Linked DNA regions of Microbaculum marinisediminis. The protein of the gene in region 1 interacts with the protein of each later gene in a pairwise test. Links are inferred from orthologs where the notes say so. Each region holds a gene or a part of one and is shown in the gene's direction. Other genes may lie near its edges. The genes, in order: groL and grpE.

Region 1 (16,374 bases):
TCCCCCTCGCCTTCCGCAAGACCGCACTGGTCGATTCCGCGCCGACCGCGTTCGGCCGGGAAGAGCCGCGCGCGACCAACACCTACACGGTCGACGAGGAAATCCACATCTACGCCGAGCCGGTGGCCTTCGGCTGGGAGTCCACCGGCGAAGGTTACCGGACCGACCTGGTCGCCGACGTCAGGGTGGCGACGGCCGAAGGCAAGATCATCGTCGGCCACAAGGCGTTCGCGGAGTTCCAGATCGCATCGGCCGAGCGCGACGCGGACGTGTTCCTGGCTCTGACCTACGTGTTCGGCGGGCTCGGCCCCGGCGACTACGTGGTCACGACCACGCTCACGGACCGGGTCTACGGCAAGACGGCGGCGTTCTCGCTGCCGATCACGATCACGCGCGGCTAGCCGATCTCGACGTCGACGCGATCGGCATAGAAGGCGAGACAGCCGGCGATCTCCGCGACCGCCGCATAAGGCGTCTCGTAGGACCACGCCACGTTGCGGCCGGCATCCCCCAGGGCGGGGATCGTAAAATAGCAAGCCTCCCCCTTGAACGGGCAGTAGGTCAGGTGCTCGCTGGGCTCGAGCCGGTCCATCGCCGCATCCTCGCGCGGCAGGTAGTAGACCGGCGGATAATGAGCCTCCCGCATCACCAGGGCACGGTCGCTTTCGGCGACACGCTGCCCGCCGGCGATGACGGTGACATGCCGTCTGGCCGGTGAAATCGTGATCGGATGGTCGGGTCCGGGCAGTTTCATCGGATGCTCCCCATCGGACTTTCCAGTGAAGGGGGTCAGCCCTTGCCCTTGCCCTTGCCCTCCCGCTCCAGTCCGACCAGCGCGGCGCGGATCGGCGGCAAGCTGAGGGCGGCGATCGTCAGGACACCGTAAACCACGGCGAAGGTGAGCGACAATCCGACGGGCCCCTGCGACTGCATCGCCAAACCGGTGATCCAGGGTCCGATCAGGGCGCCGATTCCCCACATCACGCCGAACGCGGCGTTTGCCGCCACAAGGCGGATGCCGGTTAGATACTGGCCGATAAGGGTTATGGCGATCGTGTAGACGCCAAAGGCCGCTGCCCCCCAGAAGAACAGGAAGACATAGGTCAGGACATTGGACAGCGGCAGTAGCGGAAGCACGATGGCACCGGCGAACGCGGCGGCGGACAGCAGCGCCAGCAGAAGGCGGCGGTTCATCCGGTCGGCGAGCCAGCCGATCGGAAACTGCAGGATCACGTTGCCGGTCACCAGCACCGACAGGGTGATGATCGTCACCGTCTGGGTCTCGCCGCGACCGAACGCGTAGACGACCCACAGGGCGAAGGTCGCGGCATCGAAGAACGAAAACACCGCGACCGCCAGCAGCAGGACCGGGATCGCCAACATGACCCTCGGCAGTTCGCGGAACGGCACTTTCTCCATCGCCGGCACCGCCGTCCGGAGCCAAAGCACCGGCGCGCCCATGAGAAGGTAGATCGCAGCGACCGCACCGAAGGAGCCGGCACCCTGGTAGCCGAGCACCGGGACGAGTAGCGGGCCGAGCGCGAACAGAGCGGAAATCACGGTCGTGTAGGTACCGATGACACGGCCGCGAAACCGTTCCGGCGCCAGGACGTTGATCCACACCTCGCAGATGACGAACAGGGCGTTGGCGCCGACGCCGAGCAGGAAGCGCAGGATGCCCCAGATGACCAGATGTTCGGTCAGCCCCAGAAGCGTCATGGTCGCGGCGGTTCCCAGCAGCGACCAGACCGCAAGCCGCCAGGCGCCGAAACGCCCGGTGAGCCACGGCAGCATGACCGAGCAGACGAGGACGCCGAGGCCCTGGATCGCCGCCAGCACGCCGATCGTCACGGTCGACACGCCGCGCTCCTCGAGATTGAGGGCAATGGCGGGATAGATGTAGCCGACCGACAGCGCGAATGCGCCGATCACCGCCATGACGGCGGCCAACGCGGGCAACGGCAGGGCCGTATCGGCTCGAGTATCGGTCAAAGGGCCTGCCATCGCCTTAGGCTCGCATGCGAACGGAATACTCGCGATAGACGAAGGTCGACGGCGGCGCAATCCGAATCCATCGGCCGTCCGATTCCCGCAGTTCGCGAACAGCTTGGCCCGTCGCGCGCGACCGGTGTTAGGGTTGTGAAGGGAAAGCGGATTGCCGATTCGCAAGTTGGGGGAACGGACGGTCGATGCGGGAGAACGACGAGAACGGCACCTGGACCAGACCCCTTCGCATCCATCTCGGGCTTGTCTTCGTGGTCCTGCTGATCGCTATCGCCGGGCCGATGCTCTGGCTGTCCTACGACCGCGGGCACGATGCGGCCTACGAGGCCATCGACCTCGAAATGGCGTCGGTCTCCGAGCGCATCGTCGATCATTACCGCATCGCGTTCGCCGACAAGCTGGCGATGGCGCAACTGGCGGCCGGGCTGGACGACATGGCGACGTCGCCACCGGCCAGCCTCGACGAAAAGCGCGGCTTTTTGTTCGAGACCATCGCACTCGCGCCGGACCTGGACGGCATCTTCGTAGGATATCCCGACGGCCGCTTCCTGCGCCTGGTGAGCCTGCGCGAAGGTTCCCCCTGGCGGGCGCCGCTGGACGCACCGGAAGACGCCGTCGCGGCTATGGAGATGATCATCCCCGACGCGGCGGGCGATCCGACCGTGCGCTGGACGTTTCTCGGCGCCGATGGCGAACCGACCTCGTTCATCCCGGCCAGGCCGACGGACTTCGATCCGCGCACGCGGATCTGGTATCGCGAGGCGACCCAGGCGACAGGGCCGATCGCCACCGAGCCTTACTTCATGCCGTTCAGCGGCGCCTACGTGAAGACCATCGCACTCAAGCACAAGACCGATCCGGGCGTGGTGATCGCCGCCGACGTTCTCATGGATACCGTGGCGCGTTTCCTGGACGAGGAGCGGGTGTCGCCGAACGCGCATTCCTACATCTTCGATCCGGACGGCAAGCTGATCGTCCACTCCGACCCGGTCCTGATGGCCGAACTCATCGAGATCGCCAACGGTCAACGCGGCGACGACCATGTCGACCTCGCCGAGCACGACCCGCTGCTTAATCAGGTCGGCGACGCGCTGAAGACCTCCCGCAGCGGCCGGACGCATTTCGCGCACGCCGGAAAGGTCTACGAGGTACTGCTCGCGCCGATCGATTTCCTCTCGACGTTCGCGGGCTACACCATCGCGGTCGCCGCGCCGCGAAGCGACTTCACGGCCGACGTCGAAAGGGGGCTGCATCAGGGGCTCGCGATCGGCATCGGCGTCCTGGGGCTCGGGATCGCCATCACCGTCATCATTTCCCGGCTGATCAGCCGGTCGCTGACGACGCTCACCGGACAAGCGTTGCGGCTGAGGGATTTCGATTTTTCCGAGCCCCCGCCCCTGCGCTCGCGGATCTCGGAAATCGTCACGCTGAACGGCGCACTCGCCTCCGCGCGCATCGCGATAAGCTCGTTCGGGCTTTACGTGCCGAAGGAACTCGTCCGCCGCATCGTCGATTCGGGCCTGTTCGACCGGCGTGCCGCGGTGCGGGAGACCGTCACCGTCATGTTCACCGACATCAAGGATTTCACGACGATCTCGGAGCAGAACGCGCCGGAGACCGTCGTCTCCATGCTGTCGGACTATTTCGAGTTGCTCAATGGCTGCGTGGACGCGAACAACGGGACGATCGTCCAGTTCCTGGGCGATTCCATCAACGCGATGTGGAACGCGCCCGTCGCCTCGCCCGACCATGCGCGGGACGCCTGCCGCTGCGCCCTGCAGATGAAGGAGGCGCTGGCGGCGTTCAACGCCGCGCAGCGTGCCGCGGGAAAGCCCGAACTGATCACACGCATCGGCATCCATACCGGGCCGGCGGTGGTCGGCAACGTCGGGGCCGAGGACCGGCTCCAATATACGGCGATGGGCGATACCGTGAACGTCGCCTCGCGGCTGGAAGGGATGAACAAGGAGCTCGGCACCGCAATCCTCGTCAGCAGGCAGACATACGATCTGTGTGCAGGTGAGCCGGGCGCAGGCAATCTGGCCGCAGACAAAATCGACTTCACCGCGCGGGGCGAAGTTCAGGTAAAAGGGCGGTCAGAGCCGCTCGAGGTGTTCGAGCCGCGCCGCATCGTCACGCCGGCGCAAAGCGGAACGTAGACAGGAGACCTGGTACATGATCGTCGAGATGGTCAGCTTCGAAGCCCCCGAGGGCATGAGCAACGATGACATCGTCGCGGACGCGCGCGGCGTCGTCGCCCATTGGCAGGCCAACCCCGATCTCGTCCGCAAGCATTTCGTGCGCGCCGCGGACGGAAAGCTCGCCGGCATCTATGTCTGGCCGAACAAGGAAGCAGCGCGCAAGGCGCACGACGCCGCCTGGATTGCCCGGTTCAAGGACCGCACGGGCACGGAGCCGACCTTCGCCTATTTCGACCTGTTCATGGTGATCGACAACGAGGCGGGCACGGTCAGCGAGTTCCCCCTTCCCTAACATACTCCCGCCGCGCTCACGCTACGGCAGGGCTGGCATGCGCCGTCGGCGATAGGCGGCCGGTGCGCGCCGTGCTATTGGCGGTGAGAAACGTCTTCGAGGGCCCCCGATCATGTCCGACGCGACCGGCCGCACGGCGGACACCGCCGCGTCCATGCGCCCTGCCCTCGTGGTGGCGCTGTCCATCTTCCTGCTGTCGGGCATGGACGCCATCGTAAAAGGGTTCGGTCCGGAATCTTCGATCCTGCAGATCGTCTGGCTGCGCTACGTGATGGGCGCGGCGTTCGCGTTCGTCGTCTTCTTGGCGACGGGACCGCACCGGATCACCCGGCAATCGCTCAAGTCCAACGGCCTGCGCGCCTCGGTGATGATCGTCGCCGCCGGATCGTTCTTCTACGCCATCACGCGGATGCCACTGGTCGAAGCGGTGACGCTGTCCTTCACCGCGCCGATCTTCATGATCCTGATCGCCAGGCTGATCCTCGGCGAACCGGTCACCACACGGGCGATCGGGGCCGTCGGCCTCGGCTTCGTCGGCATCGTCGTCGTCGTCGCCGGAGACTTCGGCTCGGGTCAGGCGCTGACGCCGGCCGGGATCGCGGCGGCGCTGTTGTCGGCGATCGCCTACGCGCTCGGCATCGTGCTTCTGCGCAAGCACTCCGCCCACGACGCCATCCCCGTGCTGATCTTCATGCAGGCGATCCTCGCCGCCATCGTCCTGACGCCGGTCGGGATCGCGACCTGGACCGGGATCGGCATGCACGACCTGATCGCGTTCGTCGTGGTCGGGCTACTCGGCACCACCGGGCACCTGCTGATCGCCTGGGGGTTCAAGCACGCCGAGGCCGGCCGGCTGGCGCCGCTGGAATACACCAATCTGCTGTGGGCGACCGCGTTCGCGATGCTGTTCTTCCAGGAACGGCCCGGTCCGGCCACCTATCTGGGCGCGGCGCTGATCATTCTCGCCTGCCTGATCGCCACCCGTCCGGGGTGGCCGATCTTCCCGCGGCGGCGCTATACGGCGCCGGGAGACTGACCCCGGGACGACCGTATCGGCCGTTCCGGCGGCTCCGCCCCTTGACAGTCCCACGCCCCCAACTTATCTCGTTCGGCGACTGCTGGCACTCATCAATCGAGAGTGCTAACAGCCGTCCCAAACACTCTGTGAACCCGTGGCTCCGCGAAGAGAGCCGCACAATTTGGAGGGTACTTTACATGCACTTTCGTCCTCTGCACGACCGTGTGCTTGTGAAGCGCATTAGCGAAGAAGAGAAGACCGCGGGCGGCATCATCATCCCGGACACCGCCAAGGAAAAGCCGAGCGAAGGCGAAGTCGTCGCCGTCGGCCCGGGCGGCCGGGACGAGGCCGGCAAGCGTACCGCGATGGATGTCAAGGCAGGCGATCGGATCCTGTTCGGCAAGTGGTCTGGCACCGAGGTGAAGGTCGATGGTCAGGATTACCTGATCATGAAAGAGTCCGACATCATGGGCGTCATCGAAACCAAGGCTGCGAAGAAGAAAGCCGCGTGACCTGACGGGTCGCTGCGGTTTTTTTATTTCTGCGCAAGCACTTAACAGAGGTAGCAAGAAATGGCTGCGAAAGAAGTCAAATTTTCCCGCGATGCCCGTGAGCGCATGCTCAACGGCGTCGACATCCTCGCCAACGCGGTGAAGGTGACGCTGGGCCCGAAGGGCCGCAACGTCGTTCTCGAGAAGTCGTTCGGCGCGCCGCGCATCACCAAGGACGGTGTGACGGTCGCCAAGGAGATCGAGCTCGAGGACAAGTTCGAGAACATGGGCGCCCAGATGGTGCGCGAGGTGGCGTCGAAGACCAACGACATCGCCGGTGACGGCACCACCACCGCGACCGTTCTCGCCCAGTCGATCGTGCGCGAAGGCGCCAAGGCGGTTGCCGCCGGCATGAACCCGATGGATCTCAAGCGCGGCGTCGACATGGCCGTGGAAGAGGCCGTCGCGAACCTCCAGAAGCGCTCGAAGAAGATCAAGACCTCCGAGGAAGTCGCCCAGGTCGGCACGATCTCGGCGAACGGCGACCGCGAGATCGGCGACATGATCGCCGAGGCCATGCAGCGCGTCGGCAACGAGGGCGTGATCACGGTCGAGGAAGCCAAGTCGCTCGAGACCGAGCTCGAGGTCGTCGAGGGCATGCAGTTCGATCGCGGCTATCTCTCGCCGTACTTCATCACCAACGCCGAGAAGATGGTCTGCGACCTCGAGGATCCCTACATCCTCCTGCACGAGAAGAAGCTGTCGAACCTTCAGGCGATGCTTCCCGTTCTCGAATCGGTCGTTCAGTCCAGCCGTCCGCTGCTGATCATCGCCGAGGACGTCGAGGGCGAGGCCCTGGCCACGCTCGTCGTCAACAAGCTGCGCGGTGGCCTGAAGGTCGCGGCCGTGAAGGCGCCGGGCTTCGGTGACCGCCGCAAGGCCATGCTCGAGGACATCGCCACCCTGACGGGCGGCCAGGTGATCTCCGAGGACCTCGGCATCAAGCTCGAGAACGTCACCCTCGACATGCTGGGCAAGGCGAAGACGGTCAACATCACCAAGGAAGAGACCACCATCGTCGACGGCGCCGGCAAGAAGAAGGACATCGAGGGCCGCGTCGGCCAGATCAAGGCCCAGATCGAGGAGACCACCTCCGACTACGATCGCGAGAAGCTGCAGGAGCGGCTGGCGAAGCTCGCCGGCGGCGTCGCGGTGATCCGTGTCGGCGGTGCCACCGAGATCGAGGTGAAGGAGAAGAAGGACCGCGTCGACGACGCCCTCAACGCCACCCGCGCGGCGGTCGAGGAAGGCATCGTTCCCGGCGGCGGCATCGCTCTTCTGCGCGCCAAGGCCGCGGTTTCCAAGCTGTCTTCGGACAACGCCGACATCCAGTCCGGCATCAACATCGTGCTGAAGGCGCTGGAAGCCCCGATCCGGCAGATCGTCGAGAACGCCGGTGTCGAAGGCTCGATCGTGGTCGGCAAGGTGCTGGAGACGAAGGGCGACACCTTCGGCTTCAACGCCCAGACCGAAGAGTATGGCGACATGGTCGCCCAGGGCATCATCGACCCGACCAAGGTCGTTCGCACCGCCCTGCAGGACGCCGCTTCGGTTGCCGGCCTGCTGATCACCACCGAGGCGATGGTTGCCGAGCTTCCCAAGAAAGAAGCCGCGGCTCCGGCCATGCCTGGTGGCGGCATGGGCGGCATGGACTTCTAAGAAGTCTCCCGCTTATCGCAGATACGAGGGGCGGCCTCCGGGCCGCCCCTTTTGTTTTGGCGCATTCCCCTTCCCTGCATACCCGTCCCCCGCATACAACTGGTTGCACCCGGTTTCTAACTCTGGTTGAATTTGCCCTAGGGGAAGTCCTATGGACGGGGGCCGGGCCGATGAAGGCGCGATCGCACCGGCGGTTGGCATTCGCTGCCGCATTCACGGTTGCGCTCGCCGCGACGCCCGGAGCGGCTTCCGAAACCCGTTCGCCGCGCTGGCACCTGTTCTTCGGTCTCGATGGCGCAGAGGACTCCTACTTCGGACATGGCGGCCTGGTCTGGGCGCCGGTCGGCGACCTCGACCACACGGGCTGGCGGCTCAGGGCCAGCGTCAACGGCGGCCAGTTCAACTACCTCGCTGGAACCGTGGATATCACCGGCCGCCTGCTGTCGGCGGAGGTGATGCCGGGCTTCCAGTGGATCGGCGGCAACATGGGACTGACGGTCTACGGCGGGCCGACCGTTCAGGACCAGACGACCGAGCCCTACGATCCGGGCAAGACGCGACAGGGCACGCGCCTTGGCGCCAAGGTGCTGGTCGAGGGCTGGCTGCGGCTGACCGACACGACGATCCTCAACGGATCGGCCTGCTACGCCACAGCCGCGGAGACCTATTGCGCCAGGATCGCCGCGAGTGTCGACGTGGCGCCGAACATCAGTCTCGAACCGGAGATCGCCGCCTTCGGCGAGCCGGGCTACGACCAGCAGCGCTACGGCCTTCTCGTGGGATTCCGGCCATCGCCCGCCATGCAGATCAAGGCCGGCGGCGGCTGGGCCGTGGAGCCGGATGCCGACGGGCCCTATGTCGCCGTGCAGGTCAAGATATGGAAATGATCGCAATCGGCAGTCAGCGCGGAACGGCCGGGCCGCGCCCGGCCACCAGCCGGAATCCCGCCCACACGATCAACACGATCATCACGATCGCCGCCAGCGAGACACCGATATCGCCCCACAGGCCAAGGGGCAGATCGAGGGACGTGGCGACAACCGCGCCGATCGAGGCGGCGAACACGCCGGTGAACGCCACGCTGACCGGCATGACCACGGGCTCGTTGTCGAGCCATTTCGGCCTGGCCGGCGAACAGTAGACCCGCTGGACGGTCATGAACGCCACTTCCACCACGGCGAGCGCGACAACAGAGAGAAGAAAGACCATCGCCGGAACCCCGGATAGGGGACAAGCGTCCCGTTGCGCGAGACGCCCTCGCGCTCGGCTCGAGGCGGAATTTCCGGCTTTCGCAGGGCGCCTCCCGGACCGTTACGTGCCCACCGGAGGCGCTTTTCAGGCCGGACGCTCCGTCCGACACGTCAGATACTGCGCCTGGGTTCCGGCTTTCGCAAGCCCGCCCATGGGGGCGCAAAAATAAAATCCGTCGCCTCTTTCAAACCGAACTTCTTCGACAAATATGATTGCAGCGTCGGCGCCGTTGCGCCCGCCCCGCGGCCCGAAAGGCGCGTGGATCCCCGAAGGAACCGTTTTCGATGTCCACCCCGTTGGAACCTGCCGGGCCGTCGCGTCCGGCTGCGACCGTCCTCGCGATCGCAATCCTCAACACGATCGGAATGACGATCCTGTTCGGCTCCGAAATCGGTTTCGTCGCGCTTGCGCTGGACTGGTCGGCCGCCGGGCTACTGCACCTGCCGCCGGAGATCTACCTGCCGCTCGGCGTCATCCCGATGGCCTGCGCCCTCGTCGCCACGGCCTGGATCGCCAAACGGACGTGGGCCTACGAAACCGGCCGCGTCGTTGACTAGCCCTCCAGACGCTGCATCACCTTGTCGTAGAGCGGATTGCGGGCCTGGAACACGTACTCGGCCTGAGTGACGCCGACCGTGTGGGCGCCCTGCTCGCGCAGGTATTCGGCCAGGGGATGGATCGCGCCGACCGGACAGTGCAGAACGAGCGGTCCGCTTTTCTCCACGCCGTAGGGAGCCTCGCAGCCGAAGCGTCCGATCACGCCCTCCGCGATCTTGCGCGCATCACCCGGGACAACGGCACGAACCTCGCGGATGGTGCGGGCCCGCTCTTCCGCGGCGATCCGGTCGAGAAGGCTCTTCAGCGCGCGGCGCTGCCGGCCGTTCCATGCCGCCTTCAGGGACGCGACCAGATTGGCCTCGCTCTTCAGGATGACGCCGTCATCGAGGATCTTCAGCGCGTTGGCGGCGAGCGTCGCGCCGGTCGTCGTGATGTCGACGATCAGGTCCGCCGCGCCGGACGCCGGCGTGCCTTCCGTGGCCCCCAGGCTCTCGACGATCAGATAGTCGCCGACCGCGTGCTCTGCGAAGAACGCGCGCGTCAGGTTCACGTATTTGGTCGCGACGCGCAGCCTGCGGCCGTGGCGGGCATGGAACCCCTGCGCCACGTCGTCGAGGTCCGCCATGGTGCGCACGTCGATCCACATCTGCGGCACGGCGACGACCACGTTGGCGCCGCCGAAGCCGAGCGGGGTGACGAGCGCGACCGCCTTGTCGGCATCTGGGATCACCTCGCGAACGAGATCCTCGCCGGTAATGCCCAGATGGACGGCACCGACGCCGATCTCGCGCGTGATCTCGGAGGCCGACAGGAACAGCACCTCGACGCCGGGTACGCCGTCGATCACGCCGCGATAGTCGCGGGCGCCGCGAGAGCGCTTCACGGCAAGACCGGCGCGGGCGAAGAACCTGTCGGCGTTTTCCTGCAAGCGCCCCTTCGAAGGCACGGCGATCAGCAGCGTTTCGCTCATGCCGGCTCCTCCCCGACGAGACGGTCGATCCAGATGGCGCATCCCACGGCAGGGACCTCCCGCGGCGCGCCCAGAAGACTCAACAGTTTGTCGTAGCGACCGCCGCCGACGACCTGGCCCGCCTCTCGGTGCGCCGGATCGTAGATTTCGAACACGAAGCCCGTGTAGTAATCGAGCCGGCGGCCAAACTCGGCGGAAAAGGTGACCCGCTCCAGCGACACACCGCGCTCGACCATGGTCAGGAACCGGCGGGCGAGACCGACAAGCTGGTCGTTCACGTCGAGACCGGCGCCATCGGCGATCTCGGTGAAATCCTTCAACGCCGCTTCGGGCTCGCCGCGCACAGCGGCAACGCGGGTCAGCACGTCGCGGGCCTTTTCGTCGAGGCCCCGGCCGTCGGCAAGCTCGGCCTGTTCCAGCAGGCGCTCGGCGATCTCCTGCGGGCTGCGGCCGCCGATCGGCGCGATGCCGGCAACCGCCACCATCTCCTCGACCGCGGCACGCGCCGCTTCCGGATCGGTACGCGCAAGACCGGCAAGGAACGCGTGGCGCTTGTCGTTTGCGGCTAGAGGCGCCGGCTTGCCCGACAGGACTTCGGCAAGCCCGCCGGGCCGGCCGAAGGCGGCACGCAGGCGGCGCGGCCACGGCTCGGGCAGCTCAAGGGCGGCGACGAAGGCCATGAACAGGCTCGGATCGCCCAGCCTGATCTCGGGATCGCTCAAGCCGAAACGGCTGACGGCATCGAGCGACAGGGCGACGATCTCGGCGTCGGCGTGATCGCGATCCTCGATGCCGTAGAGCTCGATGCCGGCCTGGATGAATTCGCCCGGCGTGCCCTGCTGGGGACGGTAGCGGAACACCGGCCCGAGATAGGAATAGCCGGCGGCCTTGTCGGCGGCAGAACCGGCGAGATGATCGAGGCTGACGGGGATCGTGTAATCGGGCCTAAGGCATAGCTCGTGGCCGGAGGGATCCTGCACGAGATAGAGCCGGCGGCGAATGTCCTCGCCCGACATCTCGAGGAACACCGAGGCCGGCTGCAGGATCGGCGGATCGACGCGATTGAGTCCGCGCTCGGCGAAGAACGCGAGCAGCGCGTCAAGGCTTTTGTCTTTGTCGGCGGGCCGGATCATCGGTCTTGGTCCGATTTCGCGGGGTTATTTAAGCGAATACGAAAGAGTCGCAGCCTTTTAGCAGGCGCGTGCGCGGAAGGCGACAGGCTGGCCTGCCGCATTGGCGCTAGCAGTGTCGGCCGACGATTTCGCGAACGGTGTCGACGAGGTTCGCGACCTCCGCCTCGACCTGGGCGGGCCGCGCCTCCTTCCACTCGGCATGATCCTCGATCGCCTCGGCCAGACGGGCGCCCTCGATCAGGTCCTTGATCTGGACGATACCGCGTTCGCGCTCGTCCGAGCCCTGGATGACCACGCAAGGGGCGTTGCGGCGATCGGCGTATTTCATCTGCGCCTTCATGCCGGAGGTTCCCAGATACATCTCGGCGCGGATGCCGGCGGCGCGCAGGTCGGCCACCATCTTCTGGTAGTCGGCGATGCGGTCGCGGTCCATCACCAGGACGACGACCGGACCAAGCGCCGTCCTGTCCTCGACGCGGCCGAGCGCCGACAGCGCGGCGAGAAGACGGCTGACACCGATCGAAAACCCGGTCGCCGGGGTGTCCTCGGGGCGGAAACGGCCGACGAGGCCGTCATAGCGCCCGCCGCCGGCGACGGAACCGAAGCGGGCCTTCTCGCCCTTCTCGTTGACCGTCTCGAAGGTCAGCTCCACCTCGTAGACCGGGCCGGTGTAGTATTCCAGGCCGCGGACGACGGAGGGGTCGATCTTCACGCGGTTCTCGTAGCCCGCGGCATCGACGAGTCCGCCGATCTCGGCCAGCTCCGCGACGCCCTCGGCGCCTCGGGCACTGCCCTCCACCGCGGCCGCGAGATTGGCCAGGGTCTCCTCGAAGGTCGCGCCGCCGGCGGACACGAACCCGAGCACCCGGGCGATCTGACCGTCTTCCAGACCCGCGCCCTTGGTGAAGTCGCCGCTTTCGTCCTTGCGTCCGGGGCCGAGCAGGAGCCGCACGCCATCCGGCCCAAGGCGGTCGAGCTTGTCGATCGCCCGCAGCACGGTCAGTCGCTTGCCGGCGTTCTCGTCGCCCGCGAGGCCGACAGCCTCCATCACGCCGTCGAGCACCTTGCGGTTGTTCACGCGGACGACGTAGTCGCCACGCGGGATGCCCAGCTCCTCCATGACGTCGGCGGCCATCATGCAGATTTCGGCATCGGCGGCGACCGACGCGGAGCCGACGGTGTCGGCATCGAACTGCATGAACTGCCGGAAGCGCCCCGGCCCCGGCTTCTCATTCCGGAAAACGTAGCCGTAGCGATAGCTGCGATAGGGTTTGGGCAGGCGGTCGAAGTTCTCGGCGACGTAGCGGGCGAGCGGCGCGGTCAGGTCGTAGCGCAGGCTCAGCCATTGCTCGTCGTCGTCCTGGAAGGAGAACACGCCCTCGTTCGGCCGGTCCTGGTCGGGCAGGAACTTGCCCAACGCCTCGGTATATTCGACTGCCGGGGTCTCGACCGGATCGAAGCCGTAGCGCTCGAAGACATGACCGATCGTCTCCAGCATGGCGCGGGTGGCGCGCAGGGTGCCGGTGTCATGATCCTGGAAACCGCGTGGAAGCCGCGGCTTTAGGCGATCCGCCTTGTCGGTCTTTGCCATCGATAAACGCCATGAAACACGAGGAGAAACGCCCGCTATCACGCGGGCGCGGCCCTACCTAGATCATCGGCGCCGATACGGCAAGGCGGAGCCCCGGGTCCCGGCGGCAACGCCGGTCAGTCGAACAGGGCGTCGATGTCGTCCTGGGAGGCGACGCCGGAGTCGTCCTCAAGCGCCGGGCCGTGCATGATCGTGCCTTCGTCCCGCGTGCTTTGCGGAAGGACGAAGGCCTCCAGATCGCTCCACAGCGCCATCATCGTGTCGACGCGCTCCTCGATGAAGCGCAGGGTATTGACGACCTTGGTGATGCGCTGGCCGGTCAGATCCTGGAAGTTGCAGGCTTCGAAGATCTTGACGGTTTGATCGCGGATGTCGTCGAGCAGATCGATACTCTCGCCGTCCTTCAGACGGGCGCTGAGGTCGTTGGCGTCGTTGTCGATGTGCTCGGCGGCCTGAAGCAGTTGCTCGGTCGCCTGCTCCGTGCCCTTCACGACCGCATCAAGTTGATCGGTGACGCTGTGGATGTCCCTGCCGCCCGGTCCGGCATGGAGCGCGGCAAGCTCCAGCTTCGTCGTGTTGATGGCGTGCTGGACCGACTCCATTTCGATGCGCAGCTGACGGGCCTCGTCGGCACGGCCGCGGTAATCCTCGACGATTTCCTGGGAAACCATCTGTTCGGTATTGCCGATCGAGGCGCGGATGTCGGCGAGCGCGTCCATGATCTCGCGAAACTTGTCGCCGTCGCTGCCGCCCCCGGCGCCGCCGGTGCCACCGCCGTCGCCACCCCTGCCGCCCTGTTCCTGGGTCATTTCGATGCGAAAGCGTCGCGCCGCGGAAGCCATTTCACTGCCTCGTCTCAACCTAAGTTCGAGTTCGCAATTTGACGATCGCGCCTTAATGAACCGTTCCCGGCTTCCGTGACGAGATCCGACTGCGCATTGCTGAACGGGCGATGAACCAGAGGTTCAATACGGGTTCAGCAGCCCTCGCACATCCTTTGTCTCGACGAACGGCGACAGACCCGCCGTCGGCGCAGTTCGAAGGAGAGCACCATGACCGCCAAGACTACCCTCCGCCGCATCGCCGGATTCGCCGTCGGCGCAGCCATCGTTATGACCCTGCCGCTGACCGCGGCAGCCGGCCAGGCGCAGTCCGAAGTCGCCACCCCGCGCGTCGCCGTCCCGCATGTACCCGCCCCCGGCGGCGGTGCCGACATGGCCGGCTGCTGGTCGTCACAGCGGCTGATCTACGGCCCCTATGCCTTCTCGTTCTGCAGCAACGGGCGCTATGGCAGCTACCGGGTGCGTGGCGGCGGGCTGGCCTGCGAGGGCAACGTGACCGTCAGCCCTGGACGCGGCGGCACCGCCACCGTGCGGCTGAGCCGCAGCCGCTGCAACGGGCGTACCGACTGGAGCGCCGACTACCTCGTCTGCCGCAGCGTCGGCGGTGGTGGTGTGGGCTACGGAAACGGCGGATACGGGCAGTACGGGACACGCGGCTATCGACCCGAGGTCGCCGTGCCGCGCGCACCGACCCCACGCTATCCGCGCGTCCCCATTCCCGCCGGCCGCCTCGACTGCACCTACTATCCGACGGTCGCCGGCTATCACCCGATCGACCTGGCAATGGTCCGCAACTAACGTCCCCGCTCCCACGCGGCCGCCAGGCTGCCGGCGGGCACGGTTTTCCATCACCGTGCCCGTCTCCGCTACATTAACGCCGCGTCAACCACTTCGGCAGATGCCGCCTCACCGTGAAGTCCGATTTACCATTCGCTCGCCGGTCTCCGCCTACCCTCGCCTCCCTGACGGGGAAAGTGTGTATCTCCCCGCATCACGACGAAATGTAGAGCGAGTACGTCGATGAAACGCCTTCTCTTCGCGACGGCCCTAGTCGCCGCCGGAGCGGCCAGCCCCGCCGTCGCCAGCCAGTACGACAACAGCAAGATGCCGTTTCCCGCCCTGATGAACGCCCTGTTCGGCGAGCAGACCGCATCCACCGAACGCCGCCTGGATCCTTCGCGCCCGACCTACCAGCAGCCACAATCCGCCCAGCCAAAAAGATCCTACAGGCAGCCCGGCGAACCCGCCCGGAGCGCGCGCACCGTCAGACAGCCTTCCGGCTTCGTGCAGCCCGGCCAACGGCTGCCGAGCTATTCGGGCATGACCACGGCGCCTAGCGGGAGCCGAAACGTCTCCGCGATTCAGCCGCCCCCGCGCACGCGCGTGGACACCAGGCGCCAGCTGCCGCAATTCAATACAGCCTTCGCTCCGAAAGTCGTCTCGTACAACGGTCCGGAGAGGCCCGGCACTATCGTGATCAACACGAACGAGCGGTTTCTGTACCTCGTCCAGAACGACGGCACCGCTATGCGCTACGGCGTCGGCGTCGGCCGGCCCGGCTTCGAGTGGGCCGGCACCCACAAGATCACCCGCAAGGCCGAATGGCCCGGCTGGACGCCGCCGGCAGCGATGAAGAAGCGCCAGCCCGGCCTGCCGGACCACATGCCCGGCGGCCCCAACAACCCGCTCGGCGCCCGCGCCATGTATCTGGGTTCGACGCTCTACCGCATCCACGGCTCCAACGAACCCTGGACCATCGGCCGTGCGGTATCCTCGGGCTGCATCCGGATGCGGAACGAGGATGTGATCGACCTTTACGAGAGGGTCGGCGTCGGCACCGCGGTCAAGGTGATCTGACTCAAAGCCGGACGGACCGGCGACAGGATTTACAGGGGGAAGACGTCAAAGGCGGGCGGTCCGATCAACGGGCCGCCCGCCTTCTCTTTAGATACCACTGCGTTTCGACAGTCCGCCTTCGGCGGCGAAACCCTATTGTCGCAGAAGCGTGCGGGCCTTGACGAAGAAGTCCTCGATCTCGCTTTCGAGATGGTTGGCCCGCCCCTGAAGCCTTTCGGCGGCCGTCTGCAAAGCCTTCGATGCCGTACCGGTTTCCTCGACCGAGCGGGTAACGACGGCGATGTTGCCCGACACCGTGTCGGTTCCGGTGCGCGCCAGCACCATGCTCTCGGAAATCCCCTGCGTCGCCTCCGTCTGCGCGTGAACGGCGGTGGCAATGGCGTCGGAAATGCCGGCGATCTCGCCGATGATCGACGACACGCCCCCGATGGCGGAGACCGCCCGTTC
Region 2 (10,325 bases), on another replicon or contig:
CACTGTCGCGCATCGCCATCGTATCGGGATTGTAGTAGCTCAGGGCGTGCCCGCGCGCCTGGCCTTCGAGCATCAGCGCGAAGGTGGTGTCGCCCTGGATCTTGATCGTCTCGATCGGATCCATCTGCACCGCGACTTTCAACATCATGACCCTTCCCTCACGCTTCCGCCTCGAACGCGCCGGCGATCCGCCGCGGCCACGACCACGGCGACCACAGCACCACGTCGAAGCGGACCGTGTATCGGGCATGATCGGGGTGGCGCGCAAGCCACCAGCGGGTGGCATCGAGAATTCGCCGCCGATTTCGCGCCGTGATCGCGAAGGCCGCGTCGGCGGCGGTGGCGCGCAGCTTCACCTCGACGGGCACCAGCGTCCTGCCGCGCAGCACGATGAGATCGAGCTCGCCGACGGGGGTGCGCAGGCGGCGGGCGAGCGGCCGGTAGCCGCGCGAAAGATAGAGCAACACGGTCGCGGTCTCCGCGAGCCGGCCGAACCGTTCCGAGCGCCGGCGATCAGCCGTCGTCCTGGCCATCCCGGCCCTTCCCATCCCGACCCTTCCCATCTGGGCCATTCCCATCTGTGCCCTTCCCTGGCACACGGCCCCCGGCGCCCAGGTCGAGGGCCCGGCGATAGAGATCGGCGCGTTTGCGACCGGTTTCGGCGGCAAGCTCGGCGGCGGCGCGCTTGACGCCGATCTCGGCCGCGCGGGCGGCGAGCCGGTCGTCGATCTCGGCGTCCGACAGCGACGGCACAAGGCTTCCCGGCGCGGGCGGGCCGATGATCAGCACGATCTCGCCCTTCGGCGCGCCGTCCTCGGCGCGTTGCGCCGCCAGGTCGGCCAGCGTGCCGCGCGCGACCGTCTCGTAGCGCTTGGTCAGCTCGCGGGCGAGCGCGGCCGGGCGGGGCCCGAGACCGTCGGCGAGATCGGCAAGCGCGGCGGCGACCCGGTGCGGCGCCTCGTAGAGGACGAGGGTGCCGTTTATGCCGGTAAGGTCGGCGATGCGGGCGCGCCGGGCCGCCTGTTTCGGCGGCAGGAATCCCTCGAACCAGAAGCGGTCCGCCGGCAGGCCGGCGACGACGAGACCGGCGAGCACCGCCGAGGCGCCGGGCACCGCGTAGACCTCGCGCCCCCCGGCGCGGGCGGCCTCGACCAGCCGGGAACCGGGGTCGGACACCAGCGGCGTGCCCGCGTCGGTGACGAGGGCGACGATCTCGCCGGCGGCGAGCCGGGCCATCAGCTCGGGCCGGCGCGCCTCGGCATTGTGCTCGTGATAGGACAGGAGCGGTGTCGACAGGCCATAGCGGCTCATCAGCTTGCGGGTGACACGGGTGTCCTCGCAGGCGACGACGTCGGCGCGGGCGAGGATGCGGAGCGCGCGCAAGGTGATGTCGGCGAGGTTGCCGATCGGCGTCGCCACCACGTAGAGGCCCGGCGGGTCGGAGGGTGCGTTGGCGATCGCCGCCAGCACCGACGCGGAGTCCGGAGACCGGCGTCCGGCCGCGCTGTCCTGCTCCTGATCCCGCATTCTCCCGTCCCGCTTTCTCTCGCGCCCGGATCCCACGCCGGCCGCGAACCTAGCATGCGCGGCACACGGCGTCGCATTCCCACAACGAGGGTTTGATTCCAAGCCCTTCGCCACTACCATTGGCACGGGACAAACGTCACGACCGCCGCCAAGGGCGGGCACCGTGACAGCGGGGATTTCACGCAGGGGATTTTGCGTACAGTGTTTGCGTTCTTCAAAGGGAGCGCCGCTCGCGGCGGCGCCATCTCGCGGCGAGCCTTCGGCGGCCTGGCGGTCGCCGCCAGCCTTGCCGTGCTCACCGGGTGCGGACAGGGTGTCGGACCGGGGCTCGGCCCGACCATGCAGCCGACGGGCGATGCGATCGGCAGCGGCTCGATCAAGGTGGCGCTGCTGTTGCCGCTATCGGCGACCGGCAATGCCGGGACGACCGCCAAGGCGATGCAGAACGCCGCCGAGCTGGCGCTGTCCGAGATCCCCTCCGCCGACATCCAGCTCGTGCCGCTCGACACGCGCGGCACGCCGGAGGGCGCGCGCAGCGCCGCCCAGACGGCGGTGGCCGGCGGCGTCAGCCTCGTCGTCGGCCCGCTGTTCGCGGCGGAAGTGAGCGCGGTCGCGCCGATCACCAAGGCGGCGCGCATCCCGGTTCTGGCCTTCTCCTCGGACGCCAACGTCGCCTCGCAGGGCGTCTATCTCCTGAGCTTCCTGCCGGAGACCGACGTCGACCGGGTCGTGTCCTACGCCGCGCGGCAGGGCAAACGTTCCTTCGCCGCGCTTCTGCCGCAAGGCGCGTACGGCTCGGTCGTCGAGGCCGCCCTGCAGCAATCGGTCTCGGCGAATGGCGGCCGCGTCGCCGCCGTCGTGCGCTACGACACCGGCGCCGAGGCGCTGAAGGCCTCGGTCGCGCAGCTCGGCGGAGTCGTCGGCGGCACCAATCCGCAGGCCGACGCGCTGCTGATCCCCGAAGGCCACGCGGTCTTGCCGACGCTGACGGCGGAACTCGCCAATGCGCAGATCTCGTCGCGGCGCGTGCAGCTGCTCGGCTCGGGACAGTGGAACGACGAGACCGTGTGGCGCCTGGCCGGCCTCAACGGCGGCTGGTTCCCGGGGCCCGACCCGGCCGGCTGGCAGGCGTTCGTGGCCAAGTACCGCGGGCGCTACGGCGTCGTGCCGCCACGCAACGCCACGCTCGCCTACGACGCGGTGACGCTCGCCGCGGCGCTGGCGCGGATCGGCGGCACCGCGGGCTTCAGCGACCAGACGCTGACCAATCCGGACGGCTTCTCCGGCGTCGACGGCATCTTCCGCTTCCGCGCCAACGGCACCAGCCAGCGCGGCCTGGCGATCTTGGAGGTCCAGAACGGCTCGGCCACGATCCGCCAGCGGGCGCCGGCCTCGTTCGGGGCTGGCGGCTAGGCCTCGGCTAGGCCGCCAGATCGGCGACCACGGCGTTGAGGACGGCGAAGCCCGCGGGCGTGGCCCGCAGGCGATGGCCGGGCAGCTCCTCGAGCAGGCCGTAATCGACGAGATCGGCGATGCGGTTCGGATTGAACGGCTTGCCGGCGAGAACCCGGTAGCGGTCGACGTTGACGCCGTCGATCAGCCGCAGCCCCATGACGAGGAATTCGTCGGCCACCTCGGCGGGGGTGAGCGGGGTCTTGTCCTCGATGCCGTGACCGTGCGCCTCGACGGCGGCGCGCCAGGCTTCCGGCGACCGGATGGTCGACACCGCGCTGCGGCCCATGTCGAGATTGAGCCGGCCGTGCGCGCCGGGGCCGACGCCGGCCCATTCGCCACCGCGCCAGTAGACCAGATTGTGCCGGCACTCGGCGCCGGGGCGGGCGTGGTTGGAAATCTCGTAGGCCGGCAGGCCGCGCGCCGCGGTCGTCTCCAGCGTCACGTCGTAGAGGCCGCGGGCGGCATCGTCCTCGGGCACGACCAGCCGGCCCCTGGCCTGCAGCGCGGCGAACGGCGTCTCCGGCTCGATGGTGAGCTGGTAGAGCGACAGGTGCTCGCCGGCGAAGCCGCAGGCCTCGTCCAGCTCCTCCCGCCATTGCGCCTCGGTCTGGCCGGGACGGGCATAGATCATGTCGAAGGAGACGCGCTCGAAGGTCGAGCGAGCGACCTCCAGCGCGGCCAGCGCCTCGGCGCGGTCGTGCAGACGGCCGAGGAATTTGAGGACGTCGTCCCGGAGCGCCTGGACGCCGAGCGAGACCCGATTGACGCCGGCCTGGCGATAGGCGCGGAATCGGCCGGCCTCGACGCTCGTCGGGTTGGCCTCCAGCGTGACCTCGACGTCGTCGGCCACCGGCCAGCGCGCCGCGATCGCCTCGAGCACCGTCGCGACGGTCTCGGGCGCCATCAGCGACGGCGTGCCGCCGCCGAAGAAGACCGAGCCGACCGTGCGCCCCGGCGCCAGCGTCGCCATGTGGGCGATCTCGGTGGAAAGCGCCCGGGCATAGGGCGTCTGATCGATGCCGCGGCGGACATGGGAATTGAAGTCGCAATAGGGGCACTTGGCCGCGCAGAACGGCCAGTGAACGTAGACGCCGAACCGTCCCTCCTCGTCCAGCATCCCGTATGCGCGGCCCGGTTCGATCATCCGTTGTCCGTATCGATATGCGCCTCGACCAGCGTGGCGAAGGCGCGGGCGCGATGCGACAGCGGCGGGTTGTCGGGATCGTCCGCCTTGCCGCCGTGCTTTTCCTGCGCGCTCATCTCACCGAAGGTCCGGTCGAAACCGTCGGGCAGGAACATCGGATCGTAGCCGAAGCCCTGCGTCCCGCGCGGCGGCCACACCAGCGTGCCCTCGACCTCGCCGCGCACCGTTTCAATATGGCCATCCGGCCAGGCGATCGCCAGTGCGGCGACGAAGCGGGCGGTCCGTGCGTCGGGGCCGGTCGCGCCCTTCTTCTGCAACTCCTCCTCGACATTGCGCATGGCGCGGGCGAAATCGCGGTCGGCGCCGGCCCAGCGGGCCGAATGGATGCCCGGCGCCCCGTCGAGCGCGTCGACGGCGAGGCCGGAGTCATCGGCGAGCGCCGGCAGGCCCGAGGCCTCCGCGGCGGCGCGGGCCTTGAGGATCGCGTTGTCCTCGAAGGTGGCCCCGGTCTCCTCCGGCTCCGGCAGGCTGAGCTCGCCCGCCGACACGGTATCGAAGCCGAAGGGCGCCAGCAGCTCGCGGATCTCCCTGAGCTTGCCGGCGTTGTGGGTCGCGACCACGAGCCGGCCCGGTTCGAGGCGCCGGGGTTCGGGGCGCCGAGGTTCGGGGCGGGCAGGATCGCTCATGCGATCGCCATCTTCTGCAGGTCGACCAGGCGGGAAACGCCGCCGCGGGCCAGCGTCAGCAGGCGCAGCAGCTCGTCCTCGCTGAACGGCGCGCCCTCGGCGCTCGCCTGCACCTCGACGAGGTTGCCCGAGCCGGTGATGACGAAATTGGCGTCGGTGCCGGCTTCGGAATCCTCGGGGTAATCGAGGTCGAGCACCGGGGTGCCGGCATAGATGCCGCAGGAGACGGCGGCGACGTGATCGACCAGCGGGGACTCCTGCACCATGTCGCGCGCCTGCATCCAGCGGACGCATTCGTGCAGCGCCACCCAGCCGCCGGTGATCGCGGCGGTGCGGGTGCCGCCGTCGGCCTGCAGCACGTCACAATCGACGGTGATCTGGCGCTCGCCGAGCTTGACGAGATCGGTGACGGCGCGCAGCGAACGGCCGATCAGGCGCTGGATCTCGAGGGTGCGGCCGCCCTGCCGGCCGGAGGCGGCCTCGCGGCGCATGCGCTCGCCGGTGGCGCGCGGCAGCATGCCGTATTCCGCCGTCACCCAGCCGCGCCCCGCCCCGCGCAGCCAGCCGGGCACCTTGTCCTCGAGGCTAGCCATGCACAGGACCTCGGTGTCGCCGAACCGCACGAGGCAGGAGCCCTCGGCGTGGCGCGACACACCGCGCTCGATTCGGACGGGACGCAGTTCGTCGGGGGCGCGTTTGGACGGTCGCATTCATCTCTCCAATGGGGGAACATCGACCGGGCGGCCGTAAGCGGCCCGGATCGCCGGCTTTCTAACCGCTTCGCCGCCCGTTCGCCACCCCGTTCGCCGCCAGGCCCAGGCCTGCATGCCCGCCTTGACGCTCGTCCCTCCCGACCGCACATAATGAGCCATCATGAACGATATTCGCCCAAGCGGCACACGCGCCCCGGAAGCGGGGCTCAGCAAATCGGGGCTCGCCGAGCTCAACGCGCGCTCGCGCGAGATCTTCCGCCGCATCGTCGAAGCCTATCTGGAGACCGGCGAACCGATCGGCTCGCGCAACATCGCACGCGCGCTGCAGCTGTCGCTGTCGCCGGCGTCGGTGCGCAACGTGATGAGCGACCTCGAGGTGCTCGGCCTGATCTACGCGCCGCATACCAGCGCGGGCCGGCTGCCGACGGAACTGGGCCTGCGCTTCTTCGTCGACGCGCTGCTCGAGGTGGGCGACCTGTCGCCGAACGAACGCCAGTCGATCGAGGCCCGGTTCGGGCCGCAGCCGCAGCAGCGCTCCATGGAAGGCGTGCTCGACCAGGCCTCGAGCCTGCTGTCGGGCCTGTCGCGCGGCGCCGGACTGGTGCTCACCAGCAAGACCGACATGCGCATCCGCCACATCGAATTCGTGCGGCTGGAGCCGCGACGGGTGCTTATCATCCTGGTCGGCGACGACGGATCGGTGGAAAACCGCGTCGTCGAGATCGACGAGGACATTCCGCCGTCGGCGCTGGTGGAGGCGGGCAACTACCTGAACGCGCGCCTGCAGGGCCGCACGCTGACGGAAGTGCGCGAGGAGATCGCCCGCACGCGCTCCGCGCTGGAAGCCGAGCTCGACACCCTGAGCGCGCGCGTGGTCGAGGCCGGGCTCGCCACTTGGTCGGGGGTGGCCGACGACCGGCCGCGCACGCTGATCGTCCGCGGCCAGGCCAATCTGCTCGAAGACCTGCACGCGCTAGAGGATCTCGAACGCATCCGCGTGCTGTTCGACGATCTGGAGAAGAAGAACGACATCATCGAGCTGCTCGGCCATGCCGAGCGAGCGGACGGGGTGCGCATCTTCATCGGCTCGGAGAACAAGCTGTTCTCGCTGTCCGGCTCCTCGGTGGTGGCCGCGCCCTATCGCGACGCCAACGACAAGATCGTCGGCGTGCTCGGCGTCATCGGCCCGACCCGGATCAACTACGCGCGCATCGTGCCGGTGGTCGACTACACCGCGCAGCTCGTCAGCCGCCTGCTCGACTAGCGGCGTCCTCGACCCTTTCAACGGTTGATTTTTCCGCCTCGAGCCCTGATATCGGGGCCGACCCATTCATGGAATGCACAGATTCCGCCTTGTCCGAGGACAATATGAGCGACGAAACCAGACAGACCGCCGCCGCGAACGAGGCCACCGAGGCCGAGAACCGGGCCACCGAGAACCGGGCCGACGGGACGCCAGCTACCGAGATGCCGAACGCCAAGATGTCAGACGGTGGGGCGACCGCGCCGGAGCCCGATCCGATCGAGACGCTGAAGACCGAGAACGCCGACCTGCGCGACCGGCTGTTGCGCACGGTCGCCGAGATGGAGAACCTGCGCAAGCGCGCCGAGCGCGAAGTCCGGGAAGCCGGGCAATACGCGATTTCGCGCTTCGCCCACGACCTGCTCGGCGTCGGCGACAACATGCGCCGGGCGCTTGAGGCCGTCGGCGGAGAGGCCCGCGAGGCCGCCGACAGCGTGCTGATCGGCCTGCTCGACGGCGTCGAGATGACCGAGCGCGAGCTGTTGAAGACGCTGGAGAAGCACGGCGTCACCCGCATCGCGCCTCAGGGCGAGAGGTTCGATCCGAACTTCCACCAGGCGATGTTCGAGGTGCCGGACGAGAGCGTGCCGTCGGGCACCGTCGTGCAGGTGGTGCAGTCGGGCTACAAGATCGGCGAGCGCTGCCTGCGGCCGGCGATGGTCGGCGTGTCCAAGGGCGGCCCGAAGGCGGCGAAGCCGGAATCCGCCGAAACCGCGCCGGACGGCCCGCCGCAGGTCGACAAGACGGCCTGATCCAGCCGGACCGGTTGCGGCAACGGAACCGATCCGGACCCATCGCGTTGGCTCGGACACAACCCGAACGAGGGAGTGATGAGCCAACGACATCCGCCGTCCGAACCGCAGATCCGGGAAACCGCCGAACAGGCCCGGCAGGGCCGTCCGGGCCGGCCCGTCGGGGTGGTGCTCGTCGTCTCGACGGCGCTGGCAGCCGCCCTGCTCGCCATCCTGCTGGTCTATTTCGCCGCCGGCGCGGACGCCGCCACGCTACTCCTGTGACCCGACCACAGGCCTTCGCGGCGCACGGGCTCGCCCGAAACGATCCGGAATCGGGCGACACGGTGCCGATCCCGGGGTCTTTTCATGATCGGCGATCACATTCGCCGTAACACAGCGCGCCGGGCGCGATCCGGCCACAAAGACGGCACCTCTTGAGCGGGCGGGCGCGTTCAACCGCGCGAGAGAAAAGAGGAGACCGTCATGACCACATCCAGGATCCTGCCTGCCCTCGTCCTGGCGACGACGCTTGGCGCCGCAAGTGCGCTGGCGACGGCCAGCGCCAACGCCCAGACGAGCGAACCATCAGGCGAACCGTTGGGCGCCCCGGCGGGCGAACTCACCCCCAACCAGGCCATCGAACAGCAGGTCGAGCGCAATACGCTCGGCGAGGCGGCCGCCACCGCCCGGTCGCAAGCCTCGGGCGAAGCACCGGTCGGCTCGGGCGCCACGATCGAATGGATCGGCAGCCCGATCGCGGCGATCGACGGCACCGAGGTCGGCACCGTCAGCGACGTGATCGTCGACGGCAACGGCGCGGTCACCAAGGTGCGGGCCCGCGTCGGCGGCATCTTCGGCCTGTTCTCCCGCGAGGTGGCGATCCCCGCCGAGCGCATCATCCTCGAACAGAACGGCATTCTTGTCGCTGAAATGTCGGTCGAGGAAATCCGACAGGCGCGGCCGGCCAGCAGCTAGGGTCTGGTGACCCGCCGCAGGGTGAGATTGATGCGGCCGCCGCCGGGCAGCCAGTCGCCGAACAGCGTCGAGGAGCCGGCAAGGATGCGGTCGACGCCGTGATAGGCGAGACGGCTGTCGCCGCCGAGCACTACCGCGTCGCCCGACTCAAGCTTCACCGAGCGGGTCGGCCCCTTGCGCGTCGTCCCGCCGACCCGGAAGACGGCGGTGTCGCCGAGAGACAGCGACAGGACGGGGGCGGCGAAATCCTCCTCGTCCTCGTCGCGATGCAGACCCATCTTCGCCGCCGGCCGGTAGTGGTTGACGAGGCAGGCCTCGGGGGGATGGGGATAGGCGGACAGCAATCGCCAGGCTTCCAGCAGCATGTCCGGCATCGGCGGCCACGGCCGGTCGGTCTCGGGATGGCTCGCCTGATAGCGATAGCCGCCTTCCCTGTCGGAAACCCAGCCCAGCGGGCCGCAATTGGTCATGGCGACGGAAAACGGCTTGCCGGTACGCGGCATCCTCGGGGTGAAGAACGGGGCCTCGGCGACGATGCCGCGCAGGGCGGCGACAAGGTCGTGCTGCGCCGACCGGTCGAGGAAACCCGGCACATAGCGGCAGCCGGGCATAATCTCGACCGCCTCGGGAACTTTGGCCTCAGACAAGCGACTTGGCGACATCACGAATGTGATCCCAGGCCTCCAGCACGTGGCGGCGTTCCGTCAGCAGATTGCCGACCGACACCCGCACCGCGACGCGGCCGTCGACCAGCGTCCGGGTCAGATAGGTGAAGCCAGTCTCGTTGACGGTCGCGATCAGACGGTCGTTCAGCGTGTCCAGCGCCGCGCCGTCGCGCCCCTCGGGCGTCAGCCGGAAGGCAACCAGGGCAAGGCTGCGCGGCGCGGCGAGCGCGAAGCCCGGTTCGGCGGCGATCAACCCTTCCAGCTCCTCAGCCCAGGCGACATGGCGGCGGATCATGTCGCGGATCGCCTCCATCCCGTAGCTGCGCAGCGCGAACCACAGCTTCAGCGCCCGAAAGCGGCGGCCGAGCGGGATCGTCCAGTCGCGGTATTCCGGCCCGGCGCCGCTGCCGTCGGAGACCAGATAGGCCGGCAGGATCGACAGCGCCTTCCTGAGCACCTGCGGATCCTTCACGAAATGGGCCGAGCAGTCGAAATTGACGCCCATCCACTTGTGCGGATTGAAGACGAGGGAATCGGCCAGCTCGATGCCGTCGCCGAGCGCGCGGAACTCCGGGCAGACCAGCGCCGATCCGGCCCAGGCGGCGTCGACATGCAGATAGACGCCGTGGCGGGCGGCGATCGCGGCGACTTCGCGGACCGGATCGACGGCGCCGATGCCGGTCGCGCCGACGGAGGCGACGACGGCGGCGGGCAGACGGCCCTCGGCCCTGTCCAGCGTCATCATCTCGTCGAGCGCGTCCGGCTTCATGCGGAAATCGGCGTCGGTCGCGACGCGGCGCAGGCCGATGTCACCGTAGCCGGCGATCCGGGCGGCCTTGTCGATGGAGGAATGGGCCTCCGCCGAGGCGTAGACGGTCAATGCCGGCTTGTCCGACAGGCCGTCGGTGTTTCCGGACCATTGAAGCGCCTTTTCCCGCGCGGCCAGCAGGGCGCAGAGCGTCGCGGTGGAGGCGGAATCCTGGATCGTGCCCTTGAATGCGTCCGGCAGGCCGATTGCCTTGCCGAGCCAGGCCATGGTGACGGCCTCCAGCTCGTTGGCGGCCGGCGACGTCTCCCACAGCATCGCCTGCTGGCCCAGCCCCGCGGCGAGGACCTCGCCGAG

Evidence for each region.
Region 2: the proteins of groL (region 1) and grpE interact in binary tests that used the Escherichia coli proteins (3 or more experiments, as listed by UniProt). The link is inferred for Microbaculum marinisediminis from one-to-one orthologs.

Annotation. Positions count from the first base shown.
Region 1 is NZ_JALIDZ010000001.1:175,205-191,578, forward strand. What follows is about bases 5,512-8,406. They hold groL (chaperonin GroEL), read left to right. Parts: upstream 5,512-6,087; coding sequence 6,088-7,725; downstream 7,726-8,406. Other genes in these bases: MUB46_RS00905 (DMT family transporter), read left to right, coding at 5,512-5,533; groES (co-chaperone GroES), read left to right, coding at 5,713-6,027; bcsS (cellulose biosynthesis protein BcsS), read left to right, coding at 7,896-8,406. Outside these bases: MUB46_RS00880 (hypothetical protein), read left to right, coding at 1-401; MUB46_RS00885 (DUF427 domain-containing protein), read right to left, coding at 398-754; MUB46_RS00890 (MFS transporter), read right to left, coding at 790-1,992; MUB46_RS00895 (adenylate/guanylate cyclase domain-containing protein), read left to right, coding at 2,190-4,163; MUB46_RS00900 (hypothetical protein), read left to right, coding at 4,180-4,497; more of MUB46_RS00905, read left to right, coding at 4,610-5,511; more of bcsS, read left to right, coding at 8,407-8,612; MUB46_RS00925 (hypothetical protein), read right to left, coding at 8,626-8,934; MUB46_RS00930 (hypothetical protein), read left to right, coding at 9,261-9,533; hisG (ATP phosphoribosyltransferase), read right to left, coding at 9,530-10,504; MUB46_RS00940 (ATP phosphoribosyltransferase regulatory subunit), read right to left, coding at 10,501-11,637; hisS (histidine--tRNA ligase), read right to left, coding at 11,744-13,228; MUB46_RS00950 (protein phosphatase CheZ), read right to left, coding at 13,345-14,070; MUB46_RS00955 (hypothetical protein), read left to right, coding at 14,281-14,868; MUB46_RS00960 (L,D-transpeptidase), read left to right, coding at 15,091-15,927; MUB46_RS00965 (methyl-accepting chemotaxis protein), read right to left, coding at 16,060-16,374.
Region 2 is NZ_JALIDZ010000004.1:217,306-227,630, forward strand. What follows is about bases 5,882-8,736. They hold grpE (nucleotide exchange factor GrpE), read left to right. Parts: upstream 5,882-6,893; coding sequence 6,894-7,580; downstream 7,581-8,736. Other genes in these bases: hrcA (heat-inducible transcriptional repressor HrcA), read left to right, coding at 5,882-6,789; MUB46_RS09925 (hypothetical protein), read left to right, coding at 7,659-7,844; MUB46_RS09930 (PRC-barrel domain-containing protein), read left to right, coding at 8,046-8,537; MUB46_RS09935 (alpha-ketoglutarate-dependent dioxygenase AlkB family protein), read right to left, coding at 8,534-8,736. Also shown: gshB (glutathione synthase), read right to left, coding at 1-148; MUB46_RS09885 (YraN family protein), read right to left, coding at 159-533; rsmI (16S rRNA (cytidine(1402)-2'-O)-methyltransferase), read right to left, coding at 514-1,527; MUB46_RS09895 (penicillin-binding protein activator), read left to right, coding at 1,729-2,940; radical SAM family heme chaperone HemW, read right to left, coding at 2,948-4,126; rdgB (RdgB/HAM1 family non-canonical purine NTP pyrophosphatase), read right to left, coding at 4,123-4,812; rph (ribonuclease PH), read right to left, coding at 4,809-5,522; more of hrcA, read left to right, coding at 5,686-5,881; more of MUB46_RS09935, read right to left, coding at 8,737-9,148; MUB46_RS09940 (pyridoxal phosphate-dependent decarboxylase family protein), read right to left, coding at 9,177-10,325. UniProt on the Escherichia coli protein: Participates actively in the response to hyperosmotic and heat shock by preventing the aggregation of stress-denatured proteins, in association with DnaK and GrpE. It is the nucleotide exchange factor for DnaK and may function as a thermosensor.